Regions from separate parts of the Curtobacterium phoenicis genome, predicted to be linked through region 2. Evidence: predicted binding sites of a transcription regulator. Region 2 holds the regulator's gene; the other holds the start of a gene.
The links. The regulator HspR, encoded in region 2, represses chaperone genes until heat shock. The targets are predictions, from matches to a motif close to AAGTTGAGTCNNNNNGACTCAACTT.
Positions count from the first base shown of each region.

Region 1: a site for HspR is predicted at 1,339-1,363, ahead of ABC270_RS02000 (Hsp20/alpha crystallin family protein). Genes of this name have one in related genera too.

Region 1 is NZ_JBDFLZ010000002.1:389,569-392,964, reverse strand. Features, by position in the region: gene ABC270_RS02015 (TetR/AcrR family transcriptional regulator) at 1-362, opposite strand, end outside; gene ABC270_RS02010 (MarR family winged helix-turn-helix transcriptional regulator) at 406-945, opposite strand; gene ABC270_RS02005 (hypothetical protein) at 964-1,146, opposite strand; gene ABC270_RS02000 (Hsp20/alpha crystallin family protein) at 1,389-1,829, shown strand; gene ABC270_RS01995 (hypothetical protein) at 1,842-2,141, shown strand; gene ABC270_RS01990 (manganese catalase) at 2,293-3,174, opposite strand; gene ABC270_RS01985 (SDR family oxidoreductase) at 3,207-3,396, opposite strand, start outside.
Region 2 is NZ_JBDFLZ010000002.1:765,122-768,517, reverse strand. Features, by position in the region: gene ABC270_RS03925 (nucleotide exchange factor GrpE) at 1-557, shown strand, start outside; gene ABC270_RS03920 (DnaJ C-terminal domain-containing protein) at 581-1,573, shown strand; gene ABC270_RS03915 (heat shock protein transcriptional repressor HspR) at 1,697-2,107, shown strand; gene ABC270_RS03910 (class I SAM-dependent methyltransferase) at 2,131-3,273, shown strand; gene ABC270_RS03905 (acyltransferase family protein) at 3,280-3,396, opposite strand, start outside.

The DNA of each region.
Region 1 (3,396 bases), 380 kb from region 2:
TCGCCGACGGCATCGGCGGACAGGGTCGTGTAGAGCTGCACGAGGCCGGGGACCGCGCGGTTCCGGACGGCACTGTCCCGCATGTCGCCGATCGCCGACTTGTCACGTCCGGGGTCGGCCTGCGACCGGACCTCGTGCTCGTGGTAGACCGCGAGCAGGAGTTCGTCCCGGCTGGGGAAGTAGTGCCGGAGTGCCGCGTGGGTGATCCCGAGGGCGTCGGCGACCGATCGGAGGGACGAAGCGTCGACTCCCTGCGCGGCCACCATGCGGATCATCTCGTCGAGGATCTGCGCCCGGCGCTCGGCACCCTTGCGGTACCCGCGTCGCTGCGGGACCGCGTCGTCGTCGGCCGGGGTGGTCACCCCGCCAACTTACCGCTGGAAGGTTTTCCGCGCGACCGCGAGGTCAGGCGCCCTCCGGCACGACGGTGTACTCGTCGACCGGCTGCGGCGATCGCGCACCGATCGCGTCGACGACCGCGGAGAGTGCCCGCGTGAGCACCTGGTTGTCCCGTTCGGAGAGCCCGTCGAGCACCTCGACCACCGCCTCGTGGAAGGACGCGTAGGACGCGCCGATCTTCGCGGCGGCCTGGTCGGTCGGCTCGAGGACCTGCTGGCGGCGGTCCGTCGGGTGCGCTGCCCGGATCAGGTCACCCGATGCGACGAGCCCGTCGACGAGCTTGGTGACGGAGGCGTTGGACACCGACAGCATCACCGCGAGGTCCTTCGGCCCCATCGGCCGTTCGTCGCGGTGCGCCTGCAGCAGGTACCGGAGCGCGAGCGACTCGTTCTTCGTCAGACCGGTCTCGACCCGTGCCGCCTCGATCTGCTGCTCCTCGGCGTGCTGCAGGCGCAGCAGAGCGTCGACAGCGGTCTTCGCGGCGGCCGAGCGGGGCTGGCGGGCGTAGAGGTGGGCGTGCTCACGGCGGACGACGGTCAACGGCATGCGGTCATGCGCTCCTGGTCAGACGAGGGGGGCCGAGAAGAAGTCGGCGTAGGACGGTTCGGTCTGCTTCGAGAGCAGCGACGGGTCGTCGATCCGCCGCTGGACGAAGGCGTCGATCACTGCCTGGTCAGTGAGGCCGACGCGAGGGTGGCTCCGGCCGCTGGCTGCGAGTCGCGGCATCCCCGTGTACGTGCTGCGCATGTCTGATCCCGCCTTCCTGCTGTGGTCGAGGTGTCCGTGCGGACACCCGAACTCTTTCACGACGTGAACGGTTCGTGCAACGAACAGTTTTTGTTCTGGACGATTCGCGCACTGAACCACCTGGACGGTGCCCCACAGCGATCTCCGAGCGCACTGTTGGCACTCTCTGGGTTCGAGTGCTAAAACTGATGCCAGTTGAGTCGAGGGGACTCAACAGGGACCACCAGAAGGAGTTGACGACGATGACGATGAACTTCGACCCGTTCCGCGAGCTCGACCGCCTCGCCGGCTCCCTGCTCGGGAGCGCCGGCGGACCGCGTTCGATGCCGATGGACCTGTACCGCACCGGGGACCACTACGTCCTCGACGTCGACCTGCCGGGCATCGACCCGGGCAGCGTCGACGTCGACGTGGACGGCTCGGTCCTCACGATCCGCGCCGAGCGCACCCTCGGCGCCCCGGAGGGCTCGCAGTGGATCACACGCGAGCGGCAGCCCGGCACCTTCGTCCGACAGCTGACCCTCGGCGACCACCTCGACGCCGGGCGGATCACCGCGAACTACGACAACGGTGTGCTGAGCATCACGATCCCGGTCAAGGAGTCGGCGAAGCCGCGCAAGATCGAGGTCGCGGTGGGCGGCGGCTCGCAGCAGCTCGCCGTCGGCAGCGGGACCGCCGAGTAGGTCGGAGGTGCGGTGGCAGGACTGCTGAACGCACTGATCGCGATCGCGGCCGTGACCGCCGCGCTCACCGCGACGAGTCTCGACCGGCGGGTGGCCCTGGTGCTCGGGGCGACCGGCAGCACGGTCGGCTCGTTCCTCGCGTGGGTGGTCGCGCCGGCCGCGTTCTCCGGGCTCGTTCCGTGGGCCGCCGCGGTCCTCGGGACGGCGGCGCTCACGGCCGGGTGGAGCGTCGTCCGGCTCTACGACGGCGTCTTCAGACCGCCGTCGGAGCCGGCGGACGACACCGGGACGCTGGCGACGACCGCGCGGTGACGACATGACGGACTGGAGGCACGGTGCCGGCTGGCACCGTGCCTCCAGTCCGTTCGTCGGTTTCCGGGGGTGCACGAAACGCGCGCGTTCCGACGTCGCACCGGTCGATCGACGGATGCCGCGTCGAAACGCACGCGTTTCGTGCTGCGGACTACTCCTTGTTGAGCTTGTCCTGCACGGTCCCTGCGGTCTTCTCCACGACGTTCGGGAGCTCGGTCGTGCCGTAGAACCGCACGTCCGGGTGCGTGGGCGGCGGCATCGGCGACGTGGTCGTCGGCCCGTCGTGGTACGTGTACTCGCCCTTTCCGTCGAACGAGGGGCCGCTCGCCCAGGGGCCGTTCGCCGCTTCCTTGCCGTCGGAGAAGTTGAGGTACTGGTAGTTGACCTCCTGGTTCTCCTTCGCCTGCGGGAAGTTGCTCGGCACCGGGAAGTCCTCGATGCCCTTCTCGCGGAGCTCCGCGGCGGCCGTCGACCACATGTTCTGGTGCATGGTGTCGCGCGCGAGCAGGAAGCTCAGCAGGTCACGGATGCCGTGGTCGTCGGTCATGTGGTACAGCCGGGCGACCTGCACGCGTCCCTGCATCTCGGCGTTCGCATTCGCCGTGAAGTCGGCGAGCAGGTTGCCGCTCGCGGTGATGAACGATCCCTGCCAGGGGTTGCCGTTGCTGTCGACCGGGCGGGCGCCGGCACCGGCGACGATGCCCTGCTGGACGTCCGTACCACCGACGATCGCGGCGACCGTGGGGTCGTCCTGCACGGCGTCCTCGGTGATGCCGAGCGGGCTCTTCTCGAGCAGCTGCGCGATCATCGTCGCGAGCATCTCGACGTGGCCCATCTCCTCCGCGCCGATGCCGAACACCAGGTCGCGGTACTTGCCGGGCATGTGCATGTTCCACGCCTGGAACTGGTACTGCAGCGCGACGGTGATCTCACCGTACTGACCGCCGAGCACCTCCTGCAGCTTCCGCGCGTAGACGGCATCGGGCTTGTCCGGGGTGGACTTGAACTGGAGTTCCTGCTTGTGGAAGTACAAATCGTGCTCCTGTCTTCGTTCGGTCGTTCGGTTCAGAGGATCGGGGTACCGCCGGTGACGGCGACGCGGGCACCGGAGACGTAGCTGCCGTCGTCGCTCGCGAGCAGCACGTAGACCGGGGCGAGCTCCGCGGGCTGCCCGGGACGACCGAGCGGCGTCTGCTTGCCGAACTGCTCGACCTCCTCGGGCGGCATCGTCGAGGGGATGAGCGGCGTCCAGATC
Region 2 (3,396 bases):
AAGCGGAGGGGCCGGACGTGGAACTCCCCACGGACGGTCCCGCCGCCGGGGGGCCGCAGAGCGACCTCTCCCCGGAGGACGAAGCACTGCTCGCGGACGCAGCCCGCGGCATGGCCGAGGACAAGCTCAGCCCGCAGGACCGCGACCTCGTGGCGGAGATGCGCGCCGACATGCTCCGTGCGCAGGCCGAGCTGGTGAACTTCCGGAAGCGCGTCGAGCGTGACCGCGAGGCCAACCGCGAGGTCGCCATCGCCGAGGTCGTCCGCGCACTCCTGCCCGCGCTCGACGACCTCACCCGCGCCGAGGCCCACGGTGACCTCGCTGAGGGGCCGATGCAGGTCATCGGGCAGAAGATCCGCGGCGGCTTCGAGAAGTTCAAGCTCGTGCAGATCGGCGAGAAGGGTGAGGCCTTCGACCCGAACATCCACGAGGCGATCGTGCAGCTCCCCACGCCGGGAGCGACCGCGCAGACCGTGGCGGACGTCGTCGAGCCGGGCTACAAGCTCGGCGAGCGCGTCCTCCGTGCGGCCAAGGTCGCGGTCGCTGTCCCGGCCTGACCGCGGGAAGGAGGTAGGGATTCATGGCCAGTCAGGACTGGTTCGACAAGGACTTCTACAAGGTCCTCGGCGTCGACAAGACGGCGAGCGACGCTGAGCTGAAGAAGACCTACCGGAAGCTCGCGCGGCAGTACCACCCGGACTCCAACCCGGGTGACGCCGCCGCCGAGGCCCGCTTCAAGGAGATCAGCGAGGCGTACTCGGTGCTGTCCGACAAGGACCAGCGCGCCGAGTACGACCAGGTCCGCGCCATGGGCTCGGGCGCCCGCTTCACCGCGGGCGGCCCGGGCGCCCAGGGCGGCTTCGAGGACGTCTTCGGCGGCATGTTCGGCGGGGGCGGCGGACAGCGCGTCCGGTTCGGTCAGGGCGGCGGAGGCGGCTTCGAGGACATCCTCGGCGGGATGTTCGGCGGTGGAGGCGGCTTCGGACAGTCCACCGGTGGCTACCGCGGCTTCGGCGGTCCCTCGAAGGGCGCGGACGTCACGGCGTCCACGACGCTCGACTTCGCGACCGCGATCGCCGGCGACACGGTCAAGCTCTCGCAGGGCAACGGCCGACCGGTGAACGTCCGGATCCCGGCCGGGGTCGCGGACGGGCAGAAGATCCGCCTCCGCGGGCGCGGGCAGCCGTCGCCCGACGGCGGCGAGGCCGGCGACCTCGTGGTCACGGTCTCGGTCCGGAAGCACCCGGTGTTCGAGCGGGACGGGCTGAACCTCCGCGTGGACGTCCCCGTGACGTTCACCGAGGCGGCCCTCGGCGCGACGATCCAGGTCCCGACGCTCGGCGGAGAACCCGTCAAGCTGCGGGTCGCCCCCGGCACCCCGTCGGGTCGCGTCCTGCGCGTCAAGGGCCGTGGCGTCTCCACGAAGAAGGGCACGGGTGACCTCCTCGCGACCGTGCAGGTCGCGGTGCCCTCCCACCTGTCCGACAAGCAGCGCGAAGCCGTCGAGGCGCTCGCGGCTGCACTGCCCGACGAGGACCCCCGCGAGGACCTCCTCGCCAAGGCGCGCGGCTAGCGCACGCGCGCGGCGCGCATCGAACCGGCCTGGAGGCACGGCGCGGCTCCGTCAGGGAGCCGCACCGGGCCTCCAGGCTGATCTGCACCACCAGACCAACGAGAGGGGCGGTCGATGACCGACATGGACGAGAACTCGCCCGTCTTCGCCATCGCCATGGCTGCCGAGCTGGCCGAGATGCACCCGCAGACCCTGCGGCAGTACGACCGGCTCGGCCTGGTCGTACCGGGCCGTACCCGCGGTGGGTCTCGGCGCTACTCGATGCGCGACATCGCCCAGCTGCGGGAGATCGCGCGGCTCGGCTCCGAGGGTGTGTCACTCGAGGGCATCCGGCGGGTGCTCGAGTTGGAGAACGAGAACCGTGCACTCCGGGCGCGGGTGTCGGAACTCGAGACGGCCCTCGCCGATCAACTCATCAACCGGCCGGGAGCGCGCGTGTTCGCCGCGTCGGCCACCGGAGGGGCCGTGCCCCTGCGTGCCGGTATGCGGCCACAGCGGAACACGCAGATCGTCCTGTGGCGTCCGCCGCGCTGAGCGGCTCTGGGTAGGGTTGCGCCGTGCCACCGGACCTTGCCGACCTCTTCCGCCGTCGCGATGACGACGTGCCGGACCTGATCACGATCGACGGCACCGACCGCTTCATCCTCGACGAAGCACCGCACGTCCACGGCGACGCGCTCCGGCAGCCGGGTGAGGTCGCCGTCGTCGACGACCGCAACGGCGTCCTCACGCTCGGGGTGATCACACTGCACGGCGCATCCGACGTCCGCGTCGTCCAGGACTCCCTGGTCGGAGTGCGTGCACTCGAGGCGAACGCTGGCGTGTTCGGGCGCCGGGGCTTCCACCACCCGGACTCGCTCGAGGGAGCGTTCACCGACGCGCGGCTCGTCCTGCTCCGGCTGTCGAAGTCGAACGACCGGCTCGACGAGATCGCTCGGGCGGTCGCTCGCTGGGCCGCGCCCGACGTCGTGCTGCTGTGCGGTGGGGTGTCGAAGCACATGAACCTCGGGCAGAACGACGTCCTCCGCCGGTACTTCGGCGAGGTCACTGCCTCGCGAGGTCGCGGGAAGTCTCGCCTGCTCGTCGCGCAGGACCCGCTCCGCGCCTCGGCTGTCCGCGCGGACACGTCGAACCCGTGGCCGCGGTCCGTGCACAACGACGAACTCGGGCTGACCGTGGTTGCGCACGGAGGCGTCTTCGCCGGGACGTCGCTGGACCAGGGCACGCGCGTGCTCCTCGACGTCATGGACGACGCTGTGCCGACGGCGAGGACGGCCGTCGACCTCGGGTGCGGCAACGGCGTCATCGCGGTGACCCTCGCCCGCCGCAGGCCGGCGGTCAAGGTCATCGCGACCGACGTCTCGCAGATCGCGGTCGCATCGACCGCGGCCACCGCGGCGGCGAACGGCGTCGCGGACCGCGTGCAGGTCGTCCGGACGGACGCCGGTGACGAACTGCAGGGCGGCTGCGCGCAGCTGGTCCTCTGCAATCCGCCGTTCCACGCGGACACCACGGTGACCACCGACGCCGCCGAGGCGATGTTCCGGAACGCGGCCACGATCCTCCAGTCCGGCGGAGAACTGTGGTGCGTGTGGAACTCGCACCTGCGGTACCGGCCGGTGCTGGAGCGGGTCGTGGGACCGACCCGTCAGGTGACGCGGACCGACAAGTTCACGGTGACGGCGTCGCGCGTCTCCTGACGCGACTCAGCGGGCCTCCGCGACGGCGTCGCCGATCTGCCGCCACAGCGAGCGCGCCCACGCCTCGGTGAGGTGTCCGTGGTCGCGGTACAGGAGGGTGTTGCCTGACACGACGCCGCACCG